2 regions of the Acidiphilium multivorum AIU301 genome follow, and region 1 is predicted to be linked to the other one. Evidence: riboswitches for the same ligand, from Rfam matches in the RefSeq annotation. Region 1 holds a riboswitch; the other holds the start of a gene.
The links. A riboswitch is a leader RNA that binds a small molecule or an ion and turns the genes downstream of it on or off. The one in region 1 is predicted to bind fluoride.

Region 2: linked by a shared signal. The riboswitch ahead of crcB (fluoride efflux transporter CrcB) and the one ahead of ACMV_RS03340 (respiratory chain complex I subunit 1 family protein) in region 1 are both predicted to bind fluoride.

What each region holds. Positions count from the first base shown of each region.
Region 1 is NC_015186.1:767,428-771,616, forward strand. It holds gene ACMV_RS03330 (L,D-transpeptidase) at 125-862, shown strand; gene ACMV_RS03335 (Coq4 family protein) at 911-1,732, shown strand; fluoride riboswitch at 1,942-2,004, shown strand; gene ACMV_RS03340 (respiratory chain complex I subunit 1 family protein) at 2,091-3,044, shown strand; gene ACMV_RS03345 (hypothetical protein) at 3,044-3,724, shown strand; gene ACMV_RS03350 (proton-conducting transporter transmembrane domain-containing protein) at 3,726-4,189, shown strand, end outside.
Region 2 is NC_015186.1:382,790-386,978, reverse strand. It holds gene ACMV_RS01650 (ABC transporter permease) at 1-932, shown strand, start outside; gene ACMV_RS01645 (anion transporter) at 1,093-2,337, shown strand; fluoride riboswitch at 2,397-2,458, shown strand; gene crcB (fluoride efflux transporter CrcB) at 2,592-2,969, shown strand; gene ACMV_RS01635 (DUF190 domain-containing protein) at 2,971-3,294, shown strand; gene ACMV_RS01630 (ABC transporter ATP-binding protein) at 3,398-4,150, shown strand; gene ACMV_RS01625 (ABC transporter permease) at 4,156-4,189, shown strand, end outside.

The DNA of each region.
Region 1 (4,189 bases):
ATGCCGATCTCCCACAGGTTGTGGTGATTCCGTAGGGTTTCGGGGCGAGGTGATGAGGCTTCGGGCGATCGGATATGGACTGGCAGTTGCGCTGGCGCTGGGATCCGCCGGAAGCGCGTTGGCGGTGCCCGCGCGGCGGAGTGGGGGGCCGGAAGCGGCGGCGGGCGAGGCGCGGGTTGCGGAACGGCGGTTGCCGGCGCGGGTTCGGCGCGACCTTGCGGTGCTGCGCGCGCGATGGCGGCGGCGGGCCTTCGCGGCCGACTGGCGCCGGCTGGCGCGGCGGTATCCGGCGCCGGGCGATCGGGATTTCATCGTCGTCGATATCGCGCGCGAGCGGCTCGACCTGTTTCGCGACGGGCGGTATCGCGCCGGCTGGCGGGTTTCGACCTCCCGTTTCGGGGTCGGCCAGCGCCGCGGCAGCGACCGGACGCCGGTTGGGGTATTTCGCGTCGTCGGCGAACTCGGGCGGGGCGGGCCGGCGGACCAGGTCCTGAATGCCGCAGGGCCAACCGGCCGGTTCGCGAAGCCGGTCCTCGCGCCGGGTCACCTTGCCGCGAGCCGGCTGATCGTCGGGCGAATCCTGCTGCTCGAGGGTTTGCAGCCGGGCTGGAACCAGGGCGGCGATGTCGACACGCTGGCGCGCGATATCTTCATCCACGGGACGGCCAATGTCGGCATGCTCGGCCGGCCGGCATCGCGGGGGTGCGTGCAGATGGCGCCCGGCGCGGTCATTCGCCTCGCGCGGATGATCCTGCCGGGCGCGCTGGTGATGATCACGCGGGGGGTGGGCGGCCTGCGCCGCATTCCCGGCCCCAGCACGGGGCCAGGCAATCTTGATTTTTCAGAAATTGCTAAAAAATGATAATGAATGTTTCAAAGTTAACACCAGCCCCGTTCGCGGAGGACAAGCATGACCGCCAGCATCATCGGGCCCGAGGATATCGACGCCGTTCTGGCGACCGTTCCGCGGCAGCGCATCCGGCCGCTCGATGCGGTGCGCGCGCTGATCCGCCTGGCCCGCGACCCGGAGGACACCCAGCAGGTGGCGCTGATGGGCATCGCGCTGGCCGGGCGTTCGCAGCGCCGGGTGTTCCGCCGCTTCGTATCGTTCCCCGCCGGGCAGGCGGTGATCCGCGAGAAGCGGTCGCTCGCCCGCACGCTCGATGATCACGACTACCTGCGTACCCTGAAGCCGAATTCGCTCGGGCGGCACTATCTCGCCTTCATGGAGCGCGAGGGGCTGTCCGCGCGCGGCCTGATCGAGGCGACGCCGGCGGTGACCCGGAAGCTCAGCGAACTGCCCGAGCCGATCAGGCTCTTTTCCAGCTACACGTCGCGCGACATGCATGATCTCTATCATGTCCTCACAGGCTATGGCCGCGACGAACTGGGCGAGGTCTGTGTGCTCGCGGTGAGTTACGAGCAGCTTCGCATCCGCGCCTTCCGCCTGATCAGCACGACCGGCCCGTTCGTGGTGCGGCGCTATCTGCGCAAGGCCGGGATCGACGGCGATGGTGTGTTCGCCGCCGTGCGCGAGGCGCGGCGGATCGGGCGCGCGGCGGCGTGGATCCCGAGCCTCGATATCGAGGCGCTGCTGGCCGAGGATCTCGACGAACTGCGCGCCCGGCTCAACCTCGCCGAACCGGTGGCCTATCGCGCGGTGATCGCCCGCATCCGAACGGCGACGGGTTGGAACAGCGGGCCGTTCACCGCGCTGGCGCGGACGGTCTGATTTCTGATCCGCCGGCGCTGGCGCGGCCTCCCGCGGAAGCGGTCGGTGCGCAGCCGACCGGGCTGATCGCGGATCCGCCACATTGATGACGGTGCGTTGCGGTAGAGGACAGGCCAAGAGATCGCGCTGTCCGGCCCCCCTGTGCTTCGGCCTCGACGATTCCGATTGACAGGCGTGGGCGGACAGGCGAGGGTTGGATTGTATCGCATTCCGATGCCGGTGATGGAGTTCACCGTGTAACCGCCCGTGGGGCCGATGACTCCTGTTCATATCCGCTACAGCGGAAGAGGACGGGTGTCATGGTGCGTATTGGCCGGAACTGCCTTCATTCAGCCCGACGGAACCATCGGTTGCGCTCATGACCGTGCGCGACGCCATTCTGCAGGCCTGCCAGGTGGCGTTCACGATCGCGGCGGCGCCGTTCATCCAGGGGTGCATCGTCCAGTTCGAGGAGCGGATCCAGCGCGGGCACGGCCCGGGGGTGCTGCAGCCCTACCGGGATCTGTGGAAACTGTTCCACAAGGACATCGTCGTGCCGGAGACCGCCTCGTGGCTGTTCTGGGTGACGCCCGTTGTCGCCTTCACCTGCATGATGACGGTGCCGATCCTCATTCCGGTGCTGACAAACTATCCGCTGCCGCTCTCGAACATGGGGGACATTCTCGGCGGCGGGCTGATCCTGACGCTCGGCTCCTTCATGATCACCCTGGCCGGGCTCGATACCGGCAGTGCCTATGGCGGGATCGGGTCCAGCCGCGCGGCGGTCATTGGCATTCTCGCGGAGCCGACGCTGATCCTCGTTTTCGTCGGCATCACCCTGTTCGCGCGGTCGATGCTGCCCTTCGTGGTGAACCACCTGCTGGTGGCGAGCCCGGCGGTCTATCTCGGTCCCGCGCACCTGTTCCTGGTCGCCGCGTTCTTCATCCTGCTGACGGTCGAGACCGACAGGCTGCCGATCCATTCCAGCACGCATATCGAGGTCTACATGATCGAGGAGGCGCGCGTGCTCGAATATGCCGGCCCGCTGCACGCCCTGCTCAAATGGGCGTCGATGATGAAGCAGTTCATCCTCTACACGATCTTCTGCAACGTGCTGACGATGCCGTGGTTCCTCTCCACGCGCGGGCTGGCGCCGGGCGTGCTCGGCAGCGCGGCCGGCGTGATCGTGAAATTCGTCATCGTCGCCTGTGCCATCGTGACGGTCGACACGATCCAGGCGCGGTTGCGCTTCTACCGCTATCAGGAACCGCTCGCGGTTTCGTTCCTGCTGGCGGTCCTCGCCATTATCGGCACGCAGATCGGACTCGGGTGATGCACGGGTTTCACGCGACGCCGGTCGAAGCCTCGCTGTTCGGCGTTCTCGCCATCGCGAGCCTGCTGCTTGCCTTCGTCATGCTCGGCTCGCGCTGGCTGCGGCATTACCTCATCGCCTTCGCCGCGGAATCGTGGGCGATCGCGCTGCTCTCGGCGGCGGTCGGGTATATCGACCATTATCCCGAACTCTATGTCATCGCGCTGCTGACCCTGGCGTTCCGGGGAACGCTGCTGCCCTACCTGCTGCTCCGCATCATCCGGCGGCTGACGATCGAGCGGGAACTCGAGCCGCTGCTGCGACCGGGGTCGAGTCTGGTGCTGGGCGCCGGCGCCGTCGTGTTCTCGCTCGTCGTCGCCGCGCGGATGACGCAGGCGCTGCACCTGACGGCCGAGGTCGTCGTGCTGGCGCTGACGGTCATGCTGTCGATGAAGCTGATCGGCTATCTGATGCTCGCGGTGCGGCACGAGGCGGTCAGTCACGTTCTCGGGCTGCTGGTCCTCGAGAACGGCATTTTCCTCGGCACGCAGATTCTCGTGCCCGGCATGCCGATGCTGCTCGAACTCGTGATCCTGTTCGACCTGCTCATCGTCGTCGTCTGCTTCGGCGTGCTGGTGCGTTATCTCGTCGGGCAGGTCGGCAGCACGAGTGCCTTGCAACTGCGGCGGCTGGTGGGCTGAGATGACCGGGATCGCGACATCGGTCCTGATCGGCGCGCCGGCACTCGCGGTGCTGGCGATGCTGGCCGCGCCGCGGCCGCGTCTCGCGGAGCGGCTCAACCTCGCCGCGGCCGGGCTCTGCTTCATCGCCGCGGTCGCGATGACGGTTTCCGCCCCTGCCGCCGGCGCCCGCTATCTCGGGCGCTACCTGATCGTCGATCCGCTCGGCGCCTGGATCATCCTGTGCGCCGCGGTGGTCTATCTGCTCGCCTCGATCCATGCCTGCGGCTACATGCGGATGCCGGGAGAGGAAGCGCGGCTGCCGCGGTTCTACCAGCTCTTCGCCCTGTTCGCGCTGACCATCTTCATCGCGCCGCTGATGAACAATCCCGGGCTTTACTGGATCGCGATCGAGATGACGACCGTGGTCAGCACCTTCCTCGTCGCGTTCGAGCAGGCGGCGGAGGCGATCGAGGCAGGGTGGAA
Region 2 (4,189 bases), 380 kb from region 1:
TCAGCATCGACTATCCGGCGATGACCAACTGGCGCGTCGCCGAGGGGCGGCCGATCGGCGCGCAGGACGAGAGGAACGGCGCGCTGGTCGGGCTGATCGGCCAGACCGTGCGCCAGCAGCTCTTCGCCCCCGGCGAGGACCCGGTGGGGGCGACGATCCTGGTGAAGGGCACGCCGATCCGGGTGATCGGCGTGCTGGCGGGCAAGGGGCAGACGGCGTTCGGCACCGACCAGGACGATATCGTGATGCTGCCCTTCAGCACCGCCGAGCAGCGGGTGCTCGGCACCGCGACGCCCAGCCGGCAGGATGCGCCGCTGAACTGGGCCTATCCGGCCTGGCCCAACCCCTACGGCCTGCAACTGCGGCTGACCGGGTACGTGAACCAGCTGTTCGCCCAGGCGGTCTCGCCGGACGCGGTGGCGGAGGCGATGGAGCAGATCAGCGGCACGCTGTCGGTGCGCCACCGCATCCAGCCGAACGGGCTCAAGGATTTCTCGGTGCGCAATCTCAGCCAGATCGCCGCGGCGGCGCAGGGGTCGAGCCGGATCATGTCGCTGCTGCTGGCCATCGTCGCGTCGATCTCGCTGCTGGTGGGCGGCATCGGGATCATGAACATCCTGCTCGTGTCGGTGACGGAGCGGACCCGCGAGATCGGGCTGCGGATGGCGATCGGGGCGCGGCGGCTGCATGTGCTGCTGCAGTTCCTGGCCGAATCTGTGTTCCTCAGCGTCACCGGCGGGCTTGGCGGGATCGTGCTCGGGGTCGCGCTGTCCGGCGGGATCACGCTGTTCGCGGGCTGGCCGGCGCCGGTTTCGCTGCTGGCGGTGGCGGGCGGGTTCCTGTTCTCGGTCGCGGTGGGCGTGGCGTTCGGGTTCTACCCGGCGCGGAAGGCGGCGCGGCTCGATCCGATCGAGGCGCTGCGCTACGAGTGACGCCGGCCGGCCACGGGGCCGCGTGCAAAACCCGGCCGCCTCGCCTATCCTTCCGCCATGAGATGCAGGATTCGATACGGGCGGGCACGGCCGGGGCAGCGACGCGGCCGGCAGGCGGCGTACCTTCTCCGCCGCGGCCGCTGAGCGCAAGGTCCGCGCCATGCACGGCGACCTCTTCGGATCATGGCAGCCGGCCGCGACGGTGGCGATCTTCGCGCTGACCTACGCCGGGGTGGCGCTGGGCCGGCTGCCGTTCTTCCGGCTCGACCGCGCGGGGATCGCCTTCGTCGGCGCGGTGCTGATGGTCGCGAGCGGGGCGCTGACGCTCCGGCAGGCGGTCGCCGCGATCGATTTCGACACGATCGCGCTGCTGCTCGGCATGATGATCCTCGCCGCGGCGCTGCGCCGGGCCGGGTTCTTCGAGCGGATCACCGGGGCGGTGCTCTCGCGCGCCTCCGGCACCGATGCGCTGCTGGCGCTCACCGTCGCGATGGCCGGGCTGCTCTCGGCGGTGCTGGTCAACGACACGGTCTGCGTCGTGCTCACGCCGCTGGTGCTCGAAGCGAGCCGGGCGGGGCGGAAACAGCCCCTGCCCTATCTCGTCGCGCTGGCGACCGCCTCGAATGTCGGGTCGGTGGCGACGATCACCGGCAACCCGCAGAACATGATCATCGGCAGCCTCTCCGGCATCGGCTATGCCGCGTTCGCCGGCGCGCTGGTGCCGGTCGCGCTGCTCGGGCTGCCGATCGTCTTCCTCGTCATCCGGCTGCTGCATCGCGCGGGCTTCGAGGCGCTGACGCCGCCGCCGCCATCCGCCGCGCGGCGCCGGCCGCATGGCGGGCTCATCGGCAAGTCGGTCGTGCTGCTGGTGCTGTTCGTCATCGCCTGCCTCGGCGGCATGCGCCCGGCGGAGGCGGCGCTGGTGGCCGCCGCGCTGATCATGCTGACGCCGGGGGTGAAGAGCCAGCGCCTGCTCGCCGGGGTCGACTGGTCGCTGCTGCTGATGTTCGCGGGGCTGTTCGTCGTCGTTGCCGCGTTGCAGCGCGAGGTGATCGGCGCGGCGGTGATCGGGCGCGTCGCAGCCCTGCATCCGGGCCGGCCGGCGGTGCTGGTGCCGCTCACCGCGATCCTGTCGAACCTGGTCAGCAACGTGCCGGCGGTGCTGGTGCTGCGCCCCTTCATCGCCCATCTCGCCGACCCGCGGCAGGCGTGGCTCATCGTCGCCATGGCGTCCACCCTCGCGGGCAACCTGACGCTGCCGGGATCGGTGGCGAATCTCATCGTCGCCGAGCGGGCGCGCGCCGCCGGCGTGCGGATCGGCTTCGGCGACTATCTGAAGTTCGGCCTGCCCATCACGGTTCTCACGATCGCGCTCGGCACCGCCTGGCTCGTCGGCCTCGGCTAGGTGGTTCGGGGCGGATTGACAGCCCGGACCCGGCATCGCAAACACGTCCCGCGCGGTCCGGCCGCGCCGGCGATGGGGTTCGCCGTGAACCGCCCGCGGGGCTGATGACTCCTGTTTCGATCCGTCAACCGCGGAGGGACAGGCGCGCGCGTTTTCGACATTTCCGATCCGGCCATGGCCGGCAGGCTTCCGCCCTGCCCCGCCGCCATCCCCTCGACATTCCCGACATTTCCGCCACAACAAGAAGGCGTTTCATGATCAAGACACTTGCGGCCATCGCCTTTTTCGGCTCGCTCGGCTGCTGGGCGCGCTACGGCCAGACCATCTTCATGCAGAACCTGTTCGGGCGCGGCTTTCCCGTCGCCGTGCTCAGCATCAACGTGCTCGGCTCGTTCCTGATCGGCTTTCTCTTCGTGCTCACCGCCGAGCGCGTCGCCATCGATCCGGCGATCCGCACCGGCGTGCTCACCGGCTTTCTCGGCGGCTACACGACATTCTCGACCTTCGAGCTCGAAACGCTCATGCTGGTGGAGAACGGGGAGATCGTGAAGTCGGCGCTTTACGTGCTGCTGTCGGTCGTGCTCGGGTTCATCGGCGCCGTTCTCGGCGTCTACATCGCAAGGAATGTCTGACATGGAAGAACAGGTCACGCTGGTGCGCATCGCGCTGAGCGAAACCGATCACGGGCGGCGACGCCACCTGATGGAGGACATCCTGACGCGGCTGCGCGACGATTTCGATCTCGACGGCGTGTCGGTATTCCGGGGCATCGCGGGGATGAACGGGCAGAAGATCATCCATGCCGCCGACCTGCTGCATTTCGATGTCGACCTGCCGCTGATGATCGAGTTCTGCTGCGCGCCGGACACCGCGATATCGGTGATCGATTCGCTCGCGGATCTGGTGCCGGACGGCCACATCATTTCCTGGCCCGCCACCCGCCATCGCCGCGCGTAGCGCGAAGCGGGGACGCTCCCCCCTCCCCCGCTTGATCGACGTCAATGATGGGGGAGCGCGCGGCCGCTAGGGTTCCGGCCGGTGATGCGTGCGGAGGCGCGGCATGGAACCTGTCGCCGGCGGGGTGGCGTTGCCGGACGAGGAGCGGGCGGCGCCGGTCGCGCTGGTGGCGCGCGGCCTGGCCAAGATCTACCGGATGGGCGCGGTCGAGGTGCCGGCGCTGCGCGATGTCGACCTCACGCTCCGCGAGGGCGAGCTGGTCGTGCTGCTCGGCCCCTCCGGCAGCGGGAAATCCACGCTGCTCAACATCCTCGGCGGGCTCGACACGCCTTCGGCCGGCGAGGTGCTGTTCCGCGGCCAGCCGATCGCGCAGGGCGGCGAGCGGGGGCTGACCCGCTACCGGCGCCGGCATGTCGGCTTCGTCTTCCAGTTCTACAACCTCATCGCCAGCCTCACCGCGCGGGAGAATGTCGCGCTGGTGACCGAGATCGCCGAGGCGCCGATGGCGCCGGAGGCGGCGCTGGAGCTGGTCGGCCTCGGCGACCGGCTCGATCATTTCCCCGCCCAGCTCTCCGGCGGCGAACAGCAGCGGGTGGCCATCGCCCGCGCCATCGCCAAGTCGCCCGACCTGCTGTTCTGCGACGAGCCGACCGGCGCGCTCGACAGCCGCACCGGCATTCTCGTGCTCGAGGCGATCCTGAAGGTGAACGGCGAACTCGGCACCACCACGGCGCTCATCACCCATAACGCGGTGATCGCCGACATCGCCGACCGCGTGCTGAGCTTCGCCGACGGGCGGATCGTCGGCACGCGGGTCAACCCGGTCCGGCACAGCCCGGCCGGGCTGGTGTGGTAGCGCCGGTGTCGAGCCTCGACCGCAAGCTGCTGCGCGATC